4 regions of the Bacillus sp. 37MA genome follow, and region 4 is predicted to be linked to each of the others. Evidence: riboswitches for the same ligand, from Rfam matches in the RefSeq annotation. Region 4 holds a riboswitch; each other region holds the start of a gene.
What was found. Region 4 has a riboswitch for thiamine pyrophosphate ahead of thiW (energy coupling factor transporter S component ThiW). Riboswitches for the same ligand answer to the same signal wherever they lie in the genome.

Region 1: linked by a shared signal. The riboswitch ahead of tenA (thiaminase II) and the one ahead of thiW (energy coupling factor transporter S component ThiW) in region 4 are both predicted to bind thiamine pyrophosphate.
Region 2: linked by a shared signal. The riboswitch ahead of A3M5_RS23320 (thiamine phosphate synthase) and the one ahead of thiW (energy coupling factor transporter S component ThiW) in region 4 are both predicted to bind thiamine pyrophosphate.
Region 3: linked by a shared signal. The riboswitch ahead of A3M5_RS0120000 (acetylornithine deacetylase) and the one ahead of thiW (energy coupling factor transporter S component ThiW) in region 4 are both predicted to bind thiamine pyrophosphate.

The regions. Positions count from the first base shown of each region.
Region 1 is NZ_KB889752.1:858,584-863,945, forward strand. It holds gene A3M5_RS0104730 (MarR family winged helix-turn-helix transcriptional regulator) at 10-453, opposite strand; gene A3M5_RS0104735 (NAD(P)H-dependent oxidoreductase) at 574-1,161, shown strand; partial or broken gene A3M5_RS24360 (winged helix-turn-helix transcriptional regulator) at 1,359-1,657, shown strand; gene A3M5_RS0104740 (MIP/aquaporin family protein) at 2,151-2,804, shown strand; gene A3M5_RS26560 (immunoglobulin-like domain-containing protein) at 2,806-2,922, opposite strand; TPP riboswitch at 3,508-3,611, shown strand; gene tenA (thiaminase II) at 3,720-4,403, shown strand; gene A3M5_RS0104755 (ECF transporter S component) at 4,403-4,999, shown strand; gene A3M5_RS0104760 (ABC transporter ATP-binding protein) at 4,977-5,362, shown strand, end outside.
Region 2 is NZ_KB889752.1:3,495,610-3,500,971, forward strand. It holds gene thiS (sulfur carrier protein ThiS) at 1-194, opposite strand, end outside; gene thiO (glycine oxidase ThiO) at 191-1,327, opposite strand; gene A3M5_RS23320 (thiamine phosphate synthase) at 1,333-1,884, opposite strand; TPP riboswitch at 1,967-2,076, opposite strand; gene A3M5_RS24940 (Fur-regulated basic protein FbpA) at 2,278-2,421, shown strand; gene A3M5_RS0119250 (lactonase family protein) at 2,823-3,827, shown strand; gene A3M5_RS0119255 (SDR family oxidoreductase) at 3,828-4,607, shown strand; gene A3M5_RS0119260 (DUF6612 family protein) at 4,604-4,870, shown strand; gene A3M5_RS0119265 (uracil-DNA glycosylase) at 5,034-5,362, shown strand, end outside.
Region 3 is NZ_KB889752.1:3,627,917-3,633,278, forward strand. It holds gene A3M5_RS23350 (thermonuclease family protein) at 1-223, shown strand, start outside; gene A3M5_RS0119980 (DUF3267 domain-containing protein) at 389-952, opposite strand; gene A3M5_RS0119985 (class I SAM-dependent methyltransferase) at 991-1,590, opposite strand; gene A3M5_RS23355 (arylamine N-acetyltransferase family protein) at 1,587-2,393, opposite strand; gene A3M5_RS0119995 (zinc-binding dehydrogenase) at 2,467-3,459, shown strand; TPP riboswitch at 3,506-3,611, shown strand; gene A3M5_RS0120000 (acetylornithine deacetylase) at 3,696-4,991, shown strand; gene tenA (thiaminase II) at 4,978-5,362, shown strand, end outside.
Region 4 is NZ_KB889752.1:453,061-458,422, forward strand. It holds gene A3M5_RS0102440 (AAA family ATPase) at 1-1,087, opposite strand, end outside; gene A3M5_RS0102445 (peptidylprolyl isomerase) at 1,316-1,753, shown strand; gene A3M5_RS0102450 (metal-sensitive transcriptional regulator) at 1,823-2,137, shown strand; TPP riboswitch at 2,139-2,244, shown strand; gene thiW (energy coupling factor transporter S component ThiW) at 2,298-2,783, shown strand; gene thiM (hydroxyethylthiazole kinase) at 2,799-3,605, shown strand; gene thiD (bifunctional hydroxymethylpyrimidine kinase/phosphomethylpyrimidine kinase) at 3,602-4,405, shown strand; gene thiE (thiamine phosphate synthase) at 4,405-5,043, shown strand.

The sequences.
Region 1 (5,362 bases), 410 kb from region 4:
TTACGCCTATCACAATGATTTACCAGAATAAAACACTTTTGAGTGAAGCACATCCAGAGCGCGGTCGATTTCTTCCAACTCTTCTTCAGAAGCATCCTTTATCCGTTGCAGGAAACGGGCTTCTATACGTTTAAAGGCTTCGTTCATAATGGCTTCCCCATCTTTGGAAAGACGGATATATTGCTTTCGTCGATCTTCGGCAACGGCAAATTTTTCGCATAGCTTTTTTTCGCTTAGTTTTTTCAGTTCACGACTCGTGTTCGGCATGGACATATGCTGACAATCACTAATTTGACTAAGGGTAACAGGCTGACTAACCGCTATATATTCAAGAATACTATATTGAACGGGGGTAATGGCATCGGATTTAACATCTTTTGTAATTTCATGTGACACTTGATGAACAGCGGTAGTAAAGGCCACAAATTTATGAAAAAAAGCTTTTTTGTCCACAGGGATCACCTCCTATTGACACGATAACAAAATGATTATCAAAAAACAATTATCATTTGACAACTAAAAATAGGGTGTGCTACGATTTATTTATCAAATGATAAGTAAAGAGGTGGTACGATGAAAGCACTGGTTATTTATACGCATCCTAATCATCAGAGCCTAAGTTATGCATTTTTGAAAAAAGTCATGCAAGGAAGTAGTGAGAACCCCAATATAGCGGAAATAAAGGTGCTAGATTTATATGAGAAGGAGTTTAATCCGATCCTGGTTTTCAATGAGAAAAAACGCAGAAGGGATATACACTCCGATCCCCAACTTGAAAAATATCGAGAACAAATTATTTGGGCCGATAAAATAGTTTTCGTGTATCCGATCTGGTGGGGACGACCTCCCGCTATGCTTATGGGGTATATAGACCAAATGTTTGCCTCAGACTTTGCCTACAAAGATAAGGGTGGACTTCTGCCAGAAGGACTTTTGAAGGGGAGATCGGTTGTTTGTATTTCAACGATGAAGGGACCTACAAATTATCCGCTTCTCTGGTTGAATAATGCACATAAAATATTGATGAAAAGAGCCTTATTTAATTTTGTAGGAATCAAAAAAGTGAAGTTTTTTGAATTTGGCAATATGGAAAGTCCTAAGGGAAAACAAATAAAGAAATTAGAAAAAGTTTATCGTTATTTCAGAAAAGTAGACTGTTAAGAAAAACGTTTTCGTTACTTTTTAAATGGTTGGTACTGAATTTTTTAATAAAGTAGAAATGTTTCTTTAGAAGACGAAAACGCTAATTCATCAAATTATGAAAAGAAGCCGTCCGGAATAAATTCCAAAGGGCTTCTTTTCCAAACAAGTTTTCACGTTATCATGATTATCATTGTGAAAAAGAATATACCTTATCAATTATTAGTGGAAAATGGAAAGTTGTTGTTTTGTGGCATTTAGGTGTAGAAGGGCCACATCGCTTCAGCGAACTTCAAAGGCTTTTCCCAAAAATATCCTATAAGATATTAACAAATCAATTACGTGAACTCATAGATGATGGAATTGTTCATAGAGAAGTGTATCCAGACATTCCTCCGAAAATCGAATATTCAATGACTGACATTGTATGACGTTATTACCAATCGTTGAGATGATGTATGAATGGGGAAAAATGAGAATAGATCAAATTAAACAAGAAAACAACTATTTTGAATAAGAAAAATAACGAGATCGTTTTCAGTTATATAAAATGCCTGTCCTTTAAACGATAGATATATATTAGATATTTTGTTATGTGTGAGATTTCGGGCTTAATCCTCACTTATATTAAAAAGGCAGAAAGGGAAAAAAGGTTTATTTTGTTCAACAATCGGGCGCTTTAATTGAGGAAGGATCACAGAAATGATCAAACTTTTTTATAAAAGAATGATCCAATTGAGTATAGAAAGAGCGTGTTTTGATCAAACTTTATTTCAAAGCAACAAAAGCGACCGATCACCAGAAAAGGAGGACAATATATCTGCAAATTACTTATTATATAAAAATAGTATTGACAATTATTGTACCTTTTAATATTATAATAATTGATAATGATTATCATTTTCATAAAAGGAGGAGAATGTACATGTTATAAAATACTTAGTTTCTTAAGGTGGCTTTTTAGTTTAAAATTTCTGATTTTTTAAAATAGGAGGAATTAATTTTTAATTATGAATACGGGAATAACTCAGAAAAAATTAATTGCGGAATTTATTGGTACTTACTTTTTAGTATTCGCCGGTACTGGAGCTATTATCAGTAACACATTGACAGAAAGTTTAACACATATAGGCATTGCCCTAACATTCGGCTTAGTCGTTATAGCGTTAATTTATACGTTTGGTCACGTTTCTGGCGCTCATTTTAATCCTGCTGTAACGATTGGATTTTTAGTTAGTCGAGATATTTCTATAAAAGAAGCTATTCAATATATTATTGTTCAGATCATTGCAGCTATTGCAGCAAGTTCAACTTTATTGGCGATGTTCGGTAATGTAGCTAATTTAGGAGCGAATATGCCTAGATATTCATGGCAGCAATCATTTGTATTGGAATTTATACTTACCTTTTTATTAATGATGGTCATATTTGGATCAGCCGTTCATGGAAAAGCAGTAAAATCCTTTGCAGGTATTGCTATAGGTTCAACAATAGGTTTAGAATTAATGTTTGCTGGACCTATAAGTGGGGCATCAATGAATCCTGCTCGTGATATAGGTCCAGCGCTTATGTCTGGACAATTAGAATATTTATGGATTTATATTGTAGCTACAACATTAGGAGCTATTGTAGCTGCCATCATTTATAAATTGCTTCATGAATAGATTACTGAGGATGAATAATTGCTTCTTCAGTAAAAGATTCAGCTTTCATAGGAACATTATACCATACATCTTCAATTTTCTTTTCAAGAAAGACTTGAGTACCAGTCGAATACTCCATACCGCTAGCATTCTTAATATTAATTATGATTTTAAAAGAAATGGTCTCGTTGGCTACCGCGAAAAATGGAATGAATTTGATTTTCCGTTAAGTGCATATTTGAAACTAAAACATGCTGTTATTTATCGAAACAAATACCCATCAGCAGAAGTGATGGGAGAGCAGAGTGAGGAAATGTGAAGCAGTCTGAAAGATGAAATGGAATTATTGCTACAAGAAATCCATTAATCTTTTTATTCAACTAACGGGTGCATTAGTTTAAGAAACCAGACAAAAATCAATATTAGACCTTAACAGAGCACAATTCAAAAGAATTATGTTTTTGTCTTCCCATTTTAGGTAAAAAGTATCATTATTTACCTAAAATAATTTTGAGTCCAATTAATATTTTTTTCGGTAATATGTACCCTTGAACCAAATCGTTTGATAAATGGAAGTCCAAGTTTCTTCCCAAATATATAACTTATAACATCTAGGGATCTAAAAAATCAAATAGCATGTTCGTGTTGTCAGCTTCATGAAAATTTTTGGAATTTTGATTGACTTTATTAGAAAGCGTGTGTAGAGTAAATATTAAATTAATAGGAAGACCACTAGGGGAGTCATTTAATGGCTGAGACAGGAGTGATCCTGGACCCTTTGGACCTGATCTAGGTAATACTAGCGTAGGAAAGTGGAGTCTGTGTATGGATATATACAATTATTCTGCCGCTCCTTTTTTGGAGCGGCTTTTTCGTTTTTAATTTTTAGTCGCTTCATCTAGTGTCTTCCCATTTAACCAATAAGGGGGAAATAGTATGAGTTTTTCAGCAGAACTGAGGAAAGAAGCAACGCCTATCTTTAATGCGATTTTTGAACATCCTTTTGTACAAGGAATTGCCAATGGAGAATTAAAAAAGGAACAATTAATTCATTATGTTAAACAGGACTTTGAATATTTGAATTCCTTTACCAGAATCTATGGAATAGCGGTTTCAAAGTGTGAGAAACGTGAAGATATGGCTATGTTTAATCAGCAAATTTCATTTGTTTTAAACAGTGAAACCCATCCACATAATAATTTTTGTCAAGTTGCAGGTGTTCCATTTGAGGTATTACAAGGGTATCCGTTAGCTCCATCTGCCCTTCATTACACCCGTCATATGCTTACAGTTGCACATGAAGGAACATTAGGGGAAATTTTAGCTGTGTTATTACCATGTCCGTGGACATATTGGGAAATTGGAAAAAGATTATTAACTGAGGTTAATCCAGATCGTTCTCATCCATTTTATGAGTGGATAAATTTTTATGGTAATCGTACAGATTCGATAACACCAAAATTTTGTGCCCGTTTAGATGAGTGGGCAAAGGAAGCAACAGAGAGAGAAAAAGAAAAGATGAAAGAGCATTTCTTATTAAGTTGTCAGCTTGAATATATGTTTTGGGATATGGCCTATAAACTTGAAGAATGGCCTGTAAAAATGGAGGTAGTGAAATGATGGATTGGAAGATGAAAGAAGTCGTTCTTACTGTCATTCTAGCGGTGGCTTGTGGAGTGATCTATTTAGGATGGTCTACGCTTTGGATTCCGATTTCCGCTATTGTGGGGCCGACGGGTGCAGGTTTTATGTTTGGAATTTGGGTGATTGCTAGTCCAATAGTAGCGTATATAATCCGTAAACCAGGAGCTGCGTTTATTGCAGAGGTTGCAGCAGCAGCTGTTGAATTATTAACTGGAAGTCATTTTGGTCTATCAGCTCTTTTAATTGGTGTCTTTCAAGGTATTGGTTCAGAAATTGCATTCGCGATATTCAGATATAAACGCTACACTCTCTTTACATTAATGCTATCGGGGGCTCTTGCAGCGGTTGGAGGCATGATCTATAACTTAATGGCCAACGGTTTTGGATACTACACTACGGGAGTACTTTTTACCACGTTAGTAATTCATATCATTAGCGGAATGATTCTTGGTGGTTTGTTAGCGAAGGTAGTCGTGGACGCACTCGCAAAAACAGGTGTTTTAGAACAATATGAAATTATGAAGGAAAAAAGGAAAAGGGAAATCGGCAATGAAAATGTTTCTGGGATGTAAAGATCTTTCCATTCGCTTTTATAATCGATCTGAAAAAATACTCAGTAATATTACTTTGTCAATAAATAAAGGAGAGAAAGTATTAATACTAGGGCCTAGTGGGAGCGGGAAGTCTACTTTGATTTCCGCTCTTGCAGGGATTATCCCTGAGCATATTGAGGCAGAGTTAAGTGGTGAAGTATTTCTCAGGAAAGATGCTGGTGTGATGTTTCAAGATCCTGATTCTCAATTTTGCATGCTTCATGTGGATGAAGAGATTGCTTTTAGTCTCGAAAACCGATCAATTCCGCGAAAAGATATGGACAAAATGATTTCTGACTTGATGAATAAAGTAGGGCTAAAGATAGATAAAAAAACACCAAT
Region 2 (5,362 bases), 3.0 Mb from region 4:
CCTACAAATTGAACGATTTCAATCCGGTCGCCATCACTGAGCGCCGCATCATCGCGTGTTGTTTTGTCTAAAATCGATTGATTAAGTTCAACAATAGCCATTTCTTTATTCAACTTAAAGTGATCAAGCAAATCGCGAACTGTTGTGACGTGATCTGGAAGTTGCACGTCACGTCCGTTTACGGTCATGTTCATACAAGTAATTCCTCCTTTTTTGTTTGAAACCGGGATGGAGAGAAAGGAGCAAGAACAGCGGCTGTTTTTTCACAGCCATTCAAATACCGTTCCATTAACACCCCGGTTACAGGACTTAATAAAATACCATTCCGATAATGACCTGTGCATATGGAAAGGCCTTTAATCGAAGGATGGGCGCCGATAATTGGCAATCCATCAGATGATTGCGGTCTCACCCCGGTCCATGTACGGTCAATGATCCCTTCGTCAAGCACTGGCAAAAGCCGCGCCGCCCGGTTTAATAAAGAGCGGATGCCGCCTGCTGTAACAGATGAGTCAAACGAGCCGGGATAAGATGTCGCACCAATCAACAGTTCCTTATTGCGCTTTGGCACGATGTAACAGCCATCAACGGCAAAAACGGTTTTTACAGGCGCCGCTTCGCTCAGTTTCACTGATATGCATTCGCCTTTTACCGGAATGATCGGAGGCATGAAATCCGCTTCCGCAAATAATGTACCGCTCCACGCGCCGGCCGCATTAATGACCCGGTCTGAATGAAACACTCCGCGGGCTGTTTGTACACCGCATACTGTATTCGCTTCCACTACGACGCGAATGACAGCCTCTCGTTCGTACACGTGCACACCAGCATTCACCGCCGCCTGCAAAAACGCGCGGGCAAGCAACGGTGCTTTCACCTGATTGTCTTTTTCTAAATAAATGGCACCGGCTGTTTCAATTGACATACACGACTCTACAGACGGCACATCATCTGGTTCGAGCCACTTAACAGATGCATCTTTGCCGGATAAAAAGGCATACTGCTTGAGAAGAGCTGGCTTATCATCGGCTGTAGCCGCTACTTTTAACAGTCCGGCTTTGCGCAATTCAATATCCACACCGGACTCTTCGAACAACTCATCGCGAAGATCTGGAAACATCGCCCGGCTTTCAAGTGCTATATTCATAAGCGGGTTTTCATACTCAAATTCATTTTGAGCACCGAGCATTCCGCCTGCTGCAATCGACGCTTTACCTGCTGTACCGGCGTCAAACACCGCCACAGACAAACCAGATTTCGCTAGCCGGTAGGCAATTGAACAGCCAATCACACCGCCGCCAGCAATAATGACATCGTATCGTCTCATCGTTTTCACTCCTCTTTTTTAAAAAAAGCAGAAATCATCGCCGCACCAGCCGCGCCCGCTTCAATTACTGTTTTCACGTTACCGGAATGAATGCCGCCGATTGCGATGACAGGAATAGAAACGGCCTTTGTTACACCGCGCAGCGCATTTAGTCCGCGACCGGGGAGACCTTCTTTTGAAGGGGTCGTGAAAATATGGCCGAAGTAAATGTAGTCAGCGCCATCTATCTCTGCTTGTCTCGCTGTATCTACAGAATGAACAGATTTGCCGGCCTGGATGTCTGGATGGGAACGCTTGAATATTTTCAAGCGTTCATCGAATTCCGTAAAGTGAACCCCTTGTAATCTATAACGAACAGCGATATCAGGGCAGGAATGAACGATTAATTTCTCGGGCGAGATGCCGCGTTTTATCATGTGCTTTATTTTTGAATCAATGTCTGTTTCAGATAACTGCTTTTCGCGTATACAAATCGCTTCAACATTTGGATAAAGAGAGGCAGCAGTCACTATAGCTTTTTCAGAAAGGCCGGTACCGTCCGTTACTGCATGAATCAAATGCATCATCTCCATTTTTAAACATACAAAAAGCGCTGCTTCCCAGTATGGAAAGCAGCGCTGTATAAATAACACAATATAAATAAAGGTCTCGCCACTTTCCTACGCCAGTACGAACTGGATCAGGTTCCAGGAATCCCAAAGTAATCACTTTGATCTCAGCCTTTTAAAAAGGCACCTCCAGTGGATTAATATTCAATTTTTTTTAGCTTATCATATTATTCAGATAATGTCACCTATGAAAATGATTTGTAAAAGCACAAGACAAAATGACGGAATTTATTTGAAAACAAGCTTTATTTTATTTTTTGTAAAAATATGTCGTGAAATATGTTTCATAACATGCGCATATAGGGAATAGAATAAAGGTAATAAGAAAAAAGGGGAAGCCGTATGCAAACAGAGAAGGAACAAATGATATGGATTGAACGGTTAATGAAAAAAGGGATTTTTAAATATGGTAACCGTCAGCTTTATGAATTAACGGTCGATGAATTGATTCATTTAAATGATGGAAACAAACAAATAAATAATTAAGAAAAAAGCTCAGACGCAGTCCATCGCGTTTGAGCTTTTTTCTTTTTTAGTGTTGAGTAGACACTAGGTTCACGGTTCTCTGCGTAATAAATAAGCGGAATGTGCCGGTTAAAAAAACGATGAAAATGAATCCGATAAAATGAGTAAGGGAGCTCTATTAATAAAAAGCCGAGTGATACGACAGTGATCAGTTATATGAATGTATCTTGTAGGCAAACAGCATTTCTTTTAATGTCGCATGTTTTTTCTCTGAATTGTGCGGTTCTGGCAGTCAGCCCGCCAATTTCATACGTTTGCTGAAAAATATATACCAGAAAAAGTGTAAACTTTTCTTTTTACGTATGAAAAAGAGAATGGCGGGTAATAAGAAAAGAGATGTTTAAAATAGAGGAGATGACTGTTTGAATTATATAATCTGGATTGGCAGCTATGCGAAAAAAGAAGAACCAGGCATTTATAAGGTAAATGTGGATACGGACAATGAAAAGTTAAATGTGACGGGCCGATACGCCGGTGCTGAAAATCCATCTTTTTTAGCAGAAGCAGAAGGATATTTATTTGCGGCATCCGAAATGATGAAGGGTCAGGTAGATCTTTTTAAAATTGATGAAGAAGGATTGGATAGACGAGCGACAGCAGATGCGGGTGAAATGGCACCATGTCATATTTATGCAGAAGACACATCAGCCTGGACCGCCAATTATGGGGGATCAGTGACAAAATATGAACGCGACGGCGATCGCTTGACGAAAACGGCATTTGTGAAACATGAAGGAAGCGGACCGAATGCAGAACGGCAAGATGCACCGCATGTTCATTCTGTTACACCGTTTCCAGATGGGTTGCATCTAGTCGTGTGCGACCTTGGAACCGATACGCTTGCTGTATATGAAAAAAATGAACTTAAGCTCGTAAAGAAAGTGAAAACAGCACCGGGTTCGGGACCACGAATGGCGCTTTTTCATCCGGACTTGCCGGTTTTATATGTCATAAATGAGCTAGATTCAACTGTTTCAATTTACAAGGTGGAAATTGGCGGAAATATTATGCATTTAGACACAATCGCTGCGCTTCCGGCCGGATACACCGGCGTGCATACAGGTGCTGATCTACAATTTAGTCCCGACAAGAGGTTTCTATACGTGTCTATTCGTGGATGGAACGGGTTTGCTATTTTTGATATTCAAGGAGAAGGTGCACTTTCACAGCCGCGTCACGTAGAAGGAGCGGGGAAAACACCACGCAGTTTTTACGTGTTGCCGGACGCACCGTATTTAGTTACAGCTTATCAAGATTCAAATGAACTTGCCTTGTTTAAAATAGAGGAAAATGGGTTACCCGTTTTTATAGAAGAGAAAGTTACGATTCGAGAACCAGTATGCGTCATTAAGAAAGGAGAAAAATAAATGAATATTTCGTTAAAAGGAAAAACAGCGCTCGTCACAGGCGGGGGTTCCGGCATTGGCCGCGCAACAGTCATTCGTTTTGCAGAAGCGGGAGCCAATGTCATCCTTCTGGATCGGAGCCCGGAAAATTCAGATGATCTTGTGAAAAAAATCGGCGAAGACCGTGCTTTGCATGTAAAAGCGGATGTGTCAAAAGCAGATGAGATGGAAAAAGCGATTAATGAAGCGGCTGCGAAGTGGGATGGCATCGATATTGTATTTGCAAATGCCGGACAAAATGGGACATTTACACCGCTTGAACATTTGGATCCGGACGACTGGAATTCCGTTATAATGACGAATTTAACCGGCACCTTTTTAACGTTAAAATATTCTATACCTTATTTGAAAAAAAATGGTGGAAGCGTCATTATTACATCGTCTATTAATGGAACAAGGACATTTAAAAATTTTGGTTTTTCTGCCTATGCAACAACGAAAGCGGGTCAAGTCGGTCTCGGCAAAATGGCTGCTGTTGAACTCGCACAGTTTAAAGTGCGTGTAAACGTTATTTGCCCAGGCGCGATTGAAACGAATATTGATGAAAGTACAAATATGGAAGATGAGAAGCTGAAAGAAATTCGTATACCAATTGAGTATCCGGAAGGCAATCAACCGCTTGCAGGAGGTTCTGGAAAGCCGGAACAGGTCGCGGATCTCGTTCATTATTTGGCAAGCGACGCCGCAAGCCATGTGACCGGCTCGGTTATTTATGTAGATGGAATTGAGTCATTATTATGATTTTTTCTACAAAAGGTGAAAAGTTTAATGCACTCATTGAAGAACAGATGAGCCAGTTTATGCCGACGCTTGAGGGAGAAGAGAGCCAGGCAATGATGGATCAAATGATGGCCGGTATGAACATCCAAAAAGTAGATTACACGATTCATATCGATAAAGAAACGTTCGAGACAACGGCAGTTGACATGATCATGGATATGACGATGAAAATGGACGGCGAATCGATGGAAATGAATCAGGTGATGAATGTCCGACTACAGTAATTACAATGGTGTAGAAGCGATCATAGTACCAGAAGACATCGTGAACACTGCGCAGGAACTACAGCTGTAATATTCAGTGAAACCCCCGTTTAAAAACGGGGGTTTCTTGCGGATGGATAGCGGGAATGAGGGCATTATTAGAAAAGAGAAGGAGGTGAATGATATGAGAATCCCGGATGAGCTGGCAGAACAGGGGAAGAAGAGAATTATATCGTATCCAGTGGAAGGGTTTGTATACGGAAGCGGTCCGGAATACGCAAAAGTGATGCTTGTCGGTGAAGCACCCGGTGAAACAGAGATCGGCAACGGCATTCCGTTCAGCGGACGCGCGGGTAATGAATTGATGAAGTTTTTGGAGATAGCCGGTGTCACAAGAGAAGAGGTATACATAACGAGTGCCGTCCGGAGCCGTCCCTATAAATGGGGTGAGAAAAACGGTCCAGACGGTACGAAAATTAAACGAAAATATAACCGGGCGCCGACAAGCGGCGA
Region 3 (5,362 bases), 3.2 Mb from region 4:
TTTGGACAAGTATAGTCGAATACTCGTTTATGTGTATGTAGATGGGAAAAGCGTGCAAGAAACGCTTCTTGAAGAAGGAATGGCAAGGGTTGCATACGTGTATCCACCGAATACACGCTACCTGGATGAATTTGAAGCAAAACAGAAAATTGCTAAAAACAAAGGCATAGGTGTCTGGTCAATTGACAATTATGTAACGGATCGAGGCTTTAATTCGGATTAATCATGGAGGGAAAAGGAACGCCTATTACTCTTCGGTTACCTGAGCTGATCTTTCCAAAAAGTGAACAAGCGTCAGAAGCCTTGTAACAAAATAGGAGAGACTATAGAAATAAGCAACATATATAGGGAAATGTGAGAAAAAGAATGTATAACAAGAGCTCATCTGTCAGTTGAATACAGATGGGTTTTTGTTATACACATATAGCTTCGGTTCATTTACATCATCCAGAATAAACGCATCTTTTTTGATTTTTCGCAGCTGATTGTACATTGAAAAGTCACCGGCCGCGCCGCCAATTAAAAAGGCGGCGACAATCATCAGGACAGAGTTGTTTAGCCATATACCGATGACAAATGGCAGCATGCCCGTCATCCAGAACGGCAGCAGCAATGCTTTTTTCATTGCCTTGTTCACAATCACTTTTTTCGTACCGGCGTACGCAATACCGAGTTCGCGGTTAATACCATATACGAGGTCGCTTCTTTTGCATTTCCCCCAGATCATAAAGCCGATCAAATGAAACACTTCATGTAAAATAATCAGTGCGGTATATAAAATGGCCAATAAAAAGAAATTCCAGAATGAAATTTCAAATCCGCTTTTTATATGAAAGAAAGCCATCAAAACAGCACCAAGGACAATCGATGCAACTGTAATGATAAGTGCCTGAATGTGTATTTTTTTTATATTAAATGTAACGGTATGATCCGGTTCATGCGGCAAATTCATGTCAACAACATCTCCTATGGAAACAAAGTTAAATACCATTATTGTGGCTTTTGCAATACACACTGAATGACATGGCTTGTGCCCTGATGCAGCCGGCCTTCGTTTCGTTCTGCTTCGCCAGTAAAAAAGTGTTTACTATACCAGCCGTCAAATTCTTTCATTATTTGAGTAGGTGTGCATAACATGTCGATGGCCCGGGGTCCGCCGGATTTGAAACGAAGCTGGTCCGTTGTAAATAATTCAGCAATGTACAGGCCACCCGGTTTAATTGCTTTTTTAATGCCTTTCATTGTTCGGTTAAAAATCGGCTCAGGAAAGTGTCCGAACACGTGAATGATGGCATCCCATTTGTTTTCTGGCCATTCAACGTCGGCGAGATCACGCAGTTCCATGTTTACAACGACACCTTTTTCTATTGCAAGTTTCTCCGTTTTATCGATGCCGGACTGTGCATAATCCCATGTGTTAACTATGAATTTCTCACCGGCTAGGAAAACGGCGTTTCGACCTTCACCTTCAGCAATTGAAAGAACTTGACCACCTTTTTTAATGAATGGAGCGGCAGTTCGGATAAATTCATTTGGTTCTTTTCCATATACATATTCATTTACTTTAAAGCGCTCATGCCACATATTCATTTGTGATCGCCTTCTTTACTTTCGTTTCTTTTTTCGTCACGAAATTCAGCATTTAAATATAATTCAGCTTCTTTCACAATAGATGGTGAGCAGTAACGGGTGACTTCTTTTAAAAAATCATTGTCATGTTCAAATTCAACTATTTTTTCTGATCCATCTGGCCATTTCAAACGAAGCCGGTCCCTTGCGATTGAAAACGTTCCGCCGCCTGTAATGCCAGCGATCACCGGAGCTTGTGTAAAAGTCGATCGCTCATCGTGGTGAATCGTCTCCTTCATTTTCGTTAATTCGCTCCAGTTCACAGGCTCAGGAGAAAACCCATAGCGTACGATCCATTCATCGTTTACGAGCTGTTCCATTGCTAATGTGCCTTTTTCTGTTGTAACCATCTGGAATCTGAATGTCCCGGCTGGAGATGATACAGATTCACCGTCCAATAAAAGTGGGGAGAGCGGCAGCCGGTTACCGAAGCCACTCTCAACAAGATGAAGGTGTCCATCTTGTTTCAGCAACACGGTCGCATGCGTATGATCAATTGCCCAAACCCCTTCATTTTTCACTGTGCCAGTCGTGAGTTGTACGTCAAAACCAAGCTCTTTCAACGTTAAAAATAACAGAGCATTCAGTTCATAACATAGACCCCCACGCTGATTATCGATTAGTTTCTCTTTCAGGAATTCTGGTGTGATTTCCTGTTCATATCTATTTAAAACATCTAGGTTTTCAAAAGGAAAAAGTTCCGCAAACCGTTTTAAGATAAATGAAAGATCATGTCCTGCAAATTGTTTGAAAAACGAATTCATGTTGCTTCAATCCTTTCAAATTATTACTTATATGTTAAAATTATAGCACAGAGACCTACTTGGAGGGGATATTATGAAAGCAGTCGTTCACGAAGGACAAGCAGGAATAGCAGGGCTTACATACCGTGAGATGGAAGAAGGGTTGCCATCTTCAGGGGAAGTGAGGGTGAAATTAAAAGCAGCCGGATTAAACCATCGCGACCTGTTCGTTTTGCATCGGCATAAAGAAAACGAGCCGCCGCTCATTATTGGATCAGACGGGGCGGGTATCATTGACGCGGTTGGTGAAGGGGTGACGTCTGTCCAAGTGGGCGATGAAGTCATCATTAACCCGGGCCTTGGGTGGAAGGAAAACAGCGATGCGCCGCCGGAAGGATTTGAAATTGTCGGCTTGCCGTTTCATGGCACATTTGCGGAATCGATCGTTATTCCAGCTGAAAATGCTGTTTTAAAACCGGCGCATCTGTCATGGGAAGAAGCGGGAGTATTATCACTTGCAGCACTGACAGCATACCGTGCACTATTTACTCGCGGCCAGGTAAAAGAAGGCATGAATGTCCTCATTCCAGGTATCGGCAGTGGTGTGGCAACATTCCTTTTACAATTTGCAAAAGCAGCAGGCGCTCGCGTTTTTGTCACGTCCCGTTCAGAAGCAAAACGGCAAAAAGCAATCGAACTTGGTGCGGACAAAGCGATCGATTCAGAAAGTGACTGGGCAGAAGCACTAAACAATCAAAAAATGGATCTCGTTATCGAATGCGTCGGTGCAGCGACATTCAGTAAATCGCTCAATCAACTTCGTAAAGGTGGTACAATTGTTACGTTCGGTGCTTCAGCAGGCGACGAAGTAACGTTTAACCTGCGTGCATTCTTTTACGGTCAGTTCAATATGCTTGGTTCGACGATGGGCAGTGGGGAAGAGCTTGAGGAAATGATACAATTGATCGAACAGTACAAGTTACATCCGATTGTTGACCAAGTGTATCCGCTTGATCAATTTGAGCAGGCATTTACACGCATAGACAAAGCAGAGCAGTTAGGGAAAATTGTATTTGCCATTGAATAAACTACTTTAATGTGATAAAACTACTAATAAGGTTAAATTAAATAGGAATCACCGCTGGGGGTGCTCATAATGGAGCTGAGAGAGGCGAACTGCTTTAACCCTTATAACTTGAACCGGATAATGCCGGCGTAGGGAAGAGGTGTCTTGAACCGTTGTATCACTCCATTATAACGTCATCACATCCGTTTCTTCCCTGCGAAGAGACGGATTTTTTGCGTTACGGAAAGGAGTACAACATGGAAAAAATTCAAAAACTACATAATGAAATCGATGAACGGAAAGATGAACTTATCGATCTACTAAAAACATTGATATCGTTTAAAACACCGGCACCGCCTGCGAGAAACACAAGTGAGGCACAGCAATTCATGGCCGACTTTCTTGAAAAAAGAGCGTTCAAGATTGATAAATGGGATGTGTATCCGAACGATCCTAATGTTGTTGGAACGCTAAAAGGCACGGACAGCGGAAACTATCAAAGTCTGATTATTAACGGCCATATAGATGTAGCGGAAGTAAGCCCCGATGAGAAATGGGAAACCGATCCGTTCACACCTATTGTGAAAAATGGTACGGTTATCGGACGGGGTGCTGCTGATATGAAAGGGGGCCTTGCTGGTGCCCTATTTGCTATTCAGCTGCTGCATGAAGCGGGTATTCAACTCCCTGGTGATCTAACGTTTCAGTCGGTTATTGGCGAAGAAGTCGGTGAAGCGGGCACGCTTGAATGCTGCAAACGCGGCTATATGGCTGATTTTGCGCTCGTCGTTGATACGAGTGACCTACATATTCAAGGGCAGGGTGGCGTCATTACCGGCTGGATTACGCTAAAAAGTGAGCAGACGTTTCACGATGCGACGCGCCGGCAAATGATTCACGCCGGCGGCAAGTTGATGGGTGCTAGTGCGATTGAAAAAATGACAAAAGTTATCAATGGTTTGCAAGAATTGGAGCGTCATTGGGCAGTCATGAAAAGCTATCCGGGCTTTCCGCCTGGCACGACGACAATCAATCCGGCGGTTATTGAAGGGGGAAGGCATGCGGCATTTATCGCTGATGAGTGCCGTCTCTGGATTACTGTTCATTTTTATCCGGATGAAACGCATGAACAAGTTGCAAAAGAAGTGGAAGACTATATTCGTAACATAGCGAAAGGCGATCTTTGGATGCAGGAAAACCCGCCGATTTTTGAATGGGGAGGTACATCCATGATTGAAGAACGTGGTGAAATATTCCCGTCGTTTGAAGTTGATCCTAATCATTCGGCTGTTCAATCACTTATTCAATCACATGTGTCTGTATTCGACGAAAAACCAGTTGTTGATGTGTCACCATCTGTCACAGACGGCGGCTGGCTCGGTTCATCGGGTATACCGACAGCGATTTATGGACCTGGCCATTTGCGTCATGCCCATGCGGTGAACGAGCAGCTTGCCATTAACGAACTCGTCGACTATACGAAAGTAATGATTCAATTTATTTATGATTGGACGAATAAGGAAAAGGAGGAAAAAGTCAATGAAATTCAGTGAACAATTACATGGAAAATTACTACCGATATGGCGTCAAAATCACGATCATCCTTTCGTGAAAGGAATAGCAGACGGTACGCTTGACCCGGAAAAGTTCCGTTTTTACATGGTGCAGGACTATTTGTATTTAATTCAATATGCGAAAGTGTTCGCACTCGGTGCGGTCAAAGCGGATGATCTTCAGACAATGGGCAAATTCGCGGCGCTCCTGGACGGAACATTAAACGAAGAAATGTCACTTCATCGGCAATACGCGGCCCGATTCGGCATATCAGAAGAAGAGTTAGAGACTGCCAAACCGTCGCCCATTACACTCGCATACACACATTATATGCTGCACGCGGCCCAGAACGGTACACTTGCAGAGGTGA
Region 4 (5,362 bases):
CAAATAAAGCAGACAGTTCAGCGCCGGAAAAGCCGACGGTTGCTTCAGCTAAATCATGTAGCATGGCGGCGGCGTTGTCCGCCATATTTTTGCCGCGCGCATGAATGTCGATAATTTCTTTCCGGCCTCTTGCATCGGGAAGTGTCACATGAAACGAGAAATCGATGCGGCCGGGACGAAGAAACGCTTCATCCAGCATATCTTTCCGGTTCGTTGCAGCAATGAAGAGCAGCCCGTCGTTATCGTGGCCGCCGTCGAGCTGTACGAGCAGTTCGGTCAATGTTTTTTCACCTTCTTCACCGCCATTTGTTTTCCGGCGGCCAGCCAGCGCATCCACTTCATCGATAAAAATGACAGCTGGTTTTTGTTTCCGGGCTTCTTTAAACAGATTGCGAACACGTGATGCGCCGACGCCGACAAATAATTCGGTAAAAGCTGATCCGCTTGATGAGAAAAAGGAAGCACCCATTTCACGAGCAATGGCTTGGGCAAGCAATGTTTTTCCCGTACCCGGTGGCCCGTACAATAAAATGCCGCGTGGCGGTTCGATGCCAAGTCGTGTGGACAAGTCTTTTTCTTTCAATATGGAAAGTGTTTGCAAGATGTCTTCCTTCATTTCATCTGACAAACCACCAACGTCTTGTAATGTGATATTCGGCAGTGGACGGGCATGAGAGACACTATTTTTCATTGAATGGGCAACACCAACGCCGCCTTTCTTGCGATAAATATAAAACCCGATTCCTGCAATGATTAAAATGAAACCAATGGCGATCCAATTTTCATACGCCTCCGCTTTTACATATTCGTAGCGAATATTGTACGTTTCATTCAATCGATCCACAGCTGTACTTCCGGGCGAAATATAAGACGTATATTCTCCGCTTTTCGTGGAAATATGAAGAGTACCATCTGGATGTTCTTCTAGCCCGACCTCTTGTCCCTTTTCTTTTTGGATAATGTTTTCCACTGACGAAAATGGAATAACGGTCGTTACATTTGTTTTCTGTACATACCAGAATACACCGGCTGCAAGCAGTAAAAACAATACAGCTGCTTTCCACAGCAATCCGGGACGTGTCTTCATCACTATCACACTCCCTTTTCTAGAATACTTCTATTATATGAAAAAAAGAGTCATCTTGAAAGCGGAAAACATTTCACAAAAAGGTAGGAGTAAAATGTTTATGGAAAAAAACAAAAATTATGAGTCATAGAAGGTAAAGGCATGATAAAAAGCTCTCTGCTTTTTTTATGACGCTAATAATGTTATCATGAAGACTGATTAATTTTATCTGAAATGGAGATGTTTGTTATGGCTAAAAAAGGTACGATTGAAATGGAAAATGGCGAAAAAATTGAGATTGAATTTTTCCCAGGGGATGCTCCTAACACAGTAGCTAACTTTGAAAAATTGGCGAATGAAGGTTTTTATGATGGCGTTGTATTTCACAGAGTAATCCCGGGGTTTGTTAGTCAAGGCGGCGATCCTACAGGTACAGGAATGGGCGGAAGCGGCACTACGATCAAATGTGAAACTGCCAACAATCCTAACAAACATGAGGCAGGAAGCTTATCAATGGCTCACGCAGGGAAAGATACAGGTTCAAGTCAGTTCTTCTTAGTACATGAGCCACAGCCTCATTTAGATGGAGTTCATACTGTTTTTGGAAAGGTTACATCAGGCTTAGAAACAGCTAAAAACATGAAACAAGGCGACAAAATGAAAAAAGTAACCGTATTTGAAGCGTAATCAATGTTGACCGGCCCCGCGCCGGTCTTTTTTATGTTATTATAGTTGGCATAAGAGGAGTTGACGGCCATGATGGAAGAACACGCGGCATGTGCCGCCGAAGAGCAGAAAAGCCACCATCCCGAAAGTGTCAAGAAAAACTTAGTGACACGTCTGAACCGCATTGAAGGGCAGATTCCCGAAATAAAAGGCATGATTGAAGAAGATATGTACTGTGATGATATCGTTACGCAAATTGCCGCGACACAGTCTGCATTAAACAGTGTAGCAGCGATGCTTTTAGAAGGGCATGTAAAAACATGCGTGACTGAACGCATTCAAGAAGGCGATCTTGAAGTCATTGAAGAACTTATTGTGACCGTACAAAAATTAATGAAAAAATAAACAGGACTACTGGGGGTGCCAATATCATGGCTGAGAGGGAATTCTTATCCTAACCCCAACTACCTGATCCGGTTAATACCGGCGTAGGGAAGTAGCAATCACTGACGACAAACCGGATCAGACGTATTGCTGATCTGGTTTTTTGTATGGGAGGAATTTTATGTTTTCACCGAAAAATATGGCGATCATGGCACTGTTGACAGCCATCTCTGTACTTGGCGCCACATTTATTTGGTTCCCGGCGGGTGTGGCCAAAGCGTATCCTGTGCAGCATGCTATCAATGTGTTGTCTGCGATCTTGCTTGGACCAGGTCCAGCTCTTGTCATTGCTTTTATGACAGCTGTTGTTCGAAACTTGTTAGGGATCGGTTCGCTTCTTGCGTTTCCTGGAAGTATGATTGGCGCGCTGCTCGCAGGTTATGCTTATAAGAAATGGCAGAAGCCTTCATTTGCGGCAGCGGGTGAAATCATGGGAACGGGTGTAATAGCATCTCTTGTATCTGTACCAATAGCAAATCTATTTTTAGGAATGGAAGCAGCCGCCCTCTTTTTTATGCCAGCCTTTCTCATCAGCAGTATAACGGGCTCTATTCTTGGTGTCATCGTAGCCATTCGGTTACAGAAAACAAACATTTTTAAAAAGTAGGAAGGATGGAAACAGATGAACAATGTATTTGCAGCAGAATTGCTTGAACATGTCAGAAAAAATAAACCGCTCGTACATAATTTAACGAACACAGTCGTCACAAACTTTACGGCTAATGGTCTGCTTGCACTCGGTGCCTCACCGGTCATGGCAGATGCAGTGGAAGAAGCAGCTGATATGGCGAAAATCGCCGGTGCAGTTGTGTTAAACATCGGTACGTTAACAGCATCGAAAGTCGATGCAATGATTTTAGCAGGAAAAGCAGCGAACGAAGCGGGTGTTCCGGTGTTATTTGACCCTGTTGGAGCAGGTGCAACACCATACCGGACCGAAAGTGCAAAACGAATTTTAGCGGAAGTAAATGTGGACATTTTACGTGGAAATGCCGGTGAAATTGCGGTTTTATGTGGACAATCGGTTCAAGTAAAAGGCGTGGATGGCGGCGGAAATGCGAATGTTCGTCATCTTGCAAAAGAAGCAGAAAAAATGCTCGGCGTCACGTGCGTTATTACAGGAGCGGAAGATGTCGTTGCAGGAAATGAATCATTTATTGTTCAAAATGGCGATCCGATCTTAACGAGTGTGACAGGAACGGGCTGTCTGCTCGGTTCAGTGATCGCATCGTTTTGTGCAGTCGAAAAAAACTATGCAAAAGCAGCGGCCGCCGCACTCATCTTTTACGGGGTAGCAGCCGAGCGCGCAGTAGAAACATCAGGGCCAAATCGTCCAGGTACGTTTGCCACAGCGTTTTTAAATGAATTATCGTTAACAGGAAGAGATGAAATCATTCAACAGGCGAAATGGGAGGAATGGAACCAATGACGATTCGTAAAGCATTAACCATTGCTGGTTCGGACAGTGGGGGTGGAGCAGGTATTCAAGCCGATTTAAAGACATTTCAAGAGCTTGGTGTATTTGGCACATCCGTATTAACAGCTGTCACTGCACAAAATACACTTGGCGTTCACGGTGTGTACCCAATGAGTGTGGAAGCGATTGAGAAGCAGATTGATGCGGTTGCGTCGGATATTGGCGTAGATTCATTGAAAACGGGCATGTTATTCTCGGCTGACATTATTGAAGCAGTCGCAATGAAAATAAAAGAACATCATTTTACAAATGTTATCGTGGATCCAGTCATGATCGCAAAAGGAGGCGCGCCGCTATTACAGGAAGAAGCGATGGAAGCATTAAAAACAAAATTGCTGCCGCTTGCGCTCGTCGTGACCCCGAATATCCCGGAAGCAGAAGTGATCTCAAAGCGAACGATTAGATCAGAGGAAGATAAGAAAGAGGCAGCGAAGGTGATTGCGGCACTCGGTGTGAAAAATGTGCTCATTAAAGGCGGACATGACGAAGGAGCCGTGACATATGATTTGCTGTACGATGGTGAAGAGTTCCACACATTTACAGGAAAGCGAATTGACACGAAAGATACGCATGGAACGGGCTGTACATTTTCTGCCGTGATGACAGCAGCGATAGCGAAAGGTGCATCTGTGCGAACAGCAGCTGAAATGGCGAAACAATTTATTCAGGCGGCGATTGAAGATGGAATTAACATCGGCAGCGGGCACGGTCCGACGAATCACTGGGCGTACCGGCAGCGGGGTGGATGCTAATGAAAAGAGAACAACTGGCCGTTTACTTTATCGCAGGCACACCTAACTGTAAACGGTCGATTGAAGAGACATTGCAAGCAGCGATTGACGGCGGTATTACAATGTTCCAATTTCGTGAAAAGGGAAAAGATGCATTGGCAGGAAGCGCAAAAAAAGAGCAGGCTGTTCGTCTACAAGCTCTTTGTCGAGAAGCAAATATTCCGTTTATTGTAAATGATGATATCGAACTGGCCGTTGAAATTGGCGCGGATGGTGTACATATCGGACAGGAAGACGAAGCAGCTTCTAGCGTCCGGGGAAAAATAAACGGAGGCATCGTTGGTGTATCCGTTCATACGATGGACGAAGCGAAAAAAGCAATCGCAGACGGTGCAGACTACGTCGGAACCGGTCCGATTTATCAGACAGGTACGAAAACCGATACGGGGCCAGTTGCAGGAACGGCACTCATTAAAACGATGCGGGCCCAAAATCTTACTATCCCGATCGTAGGCATTGGCGGTATTACCATTGATAATGCAGCGCCCGTTATTGCTGCTGGCGCAGACGGTGTTTCGGTGATTTCAACGATTAGCCTTGCAGATGACGTAAAACAGGCCGCTGTAGAACTGAAAGCGGCTGTTGAAGGCAGCAATTAAAAAGAAAGAGAATAATGAACGATATAAAGCCTTGATGTTTCTCACTAATGAGAAATTCAAGGCTATTTTTATAAATGAAGACGGTGAATGCTCAATGTCAACATCCCTTTCTGCTCGAATAGTATAATCAATGAAAGCTGTTATAAATGTTGTTGTTTAACAACATTTATAACAGCTTTCCGTTTTTTACAATACTTAAAACATAGAGTTTAATATGATCAATCTTAATCGATGACATTATACAAAAACCTATAAGTACTAGTATTTTTTAGTATGTAAGATGAATGACATCATTTTATAGGATGATCGATTATCGATA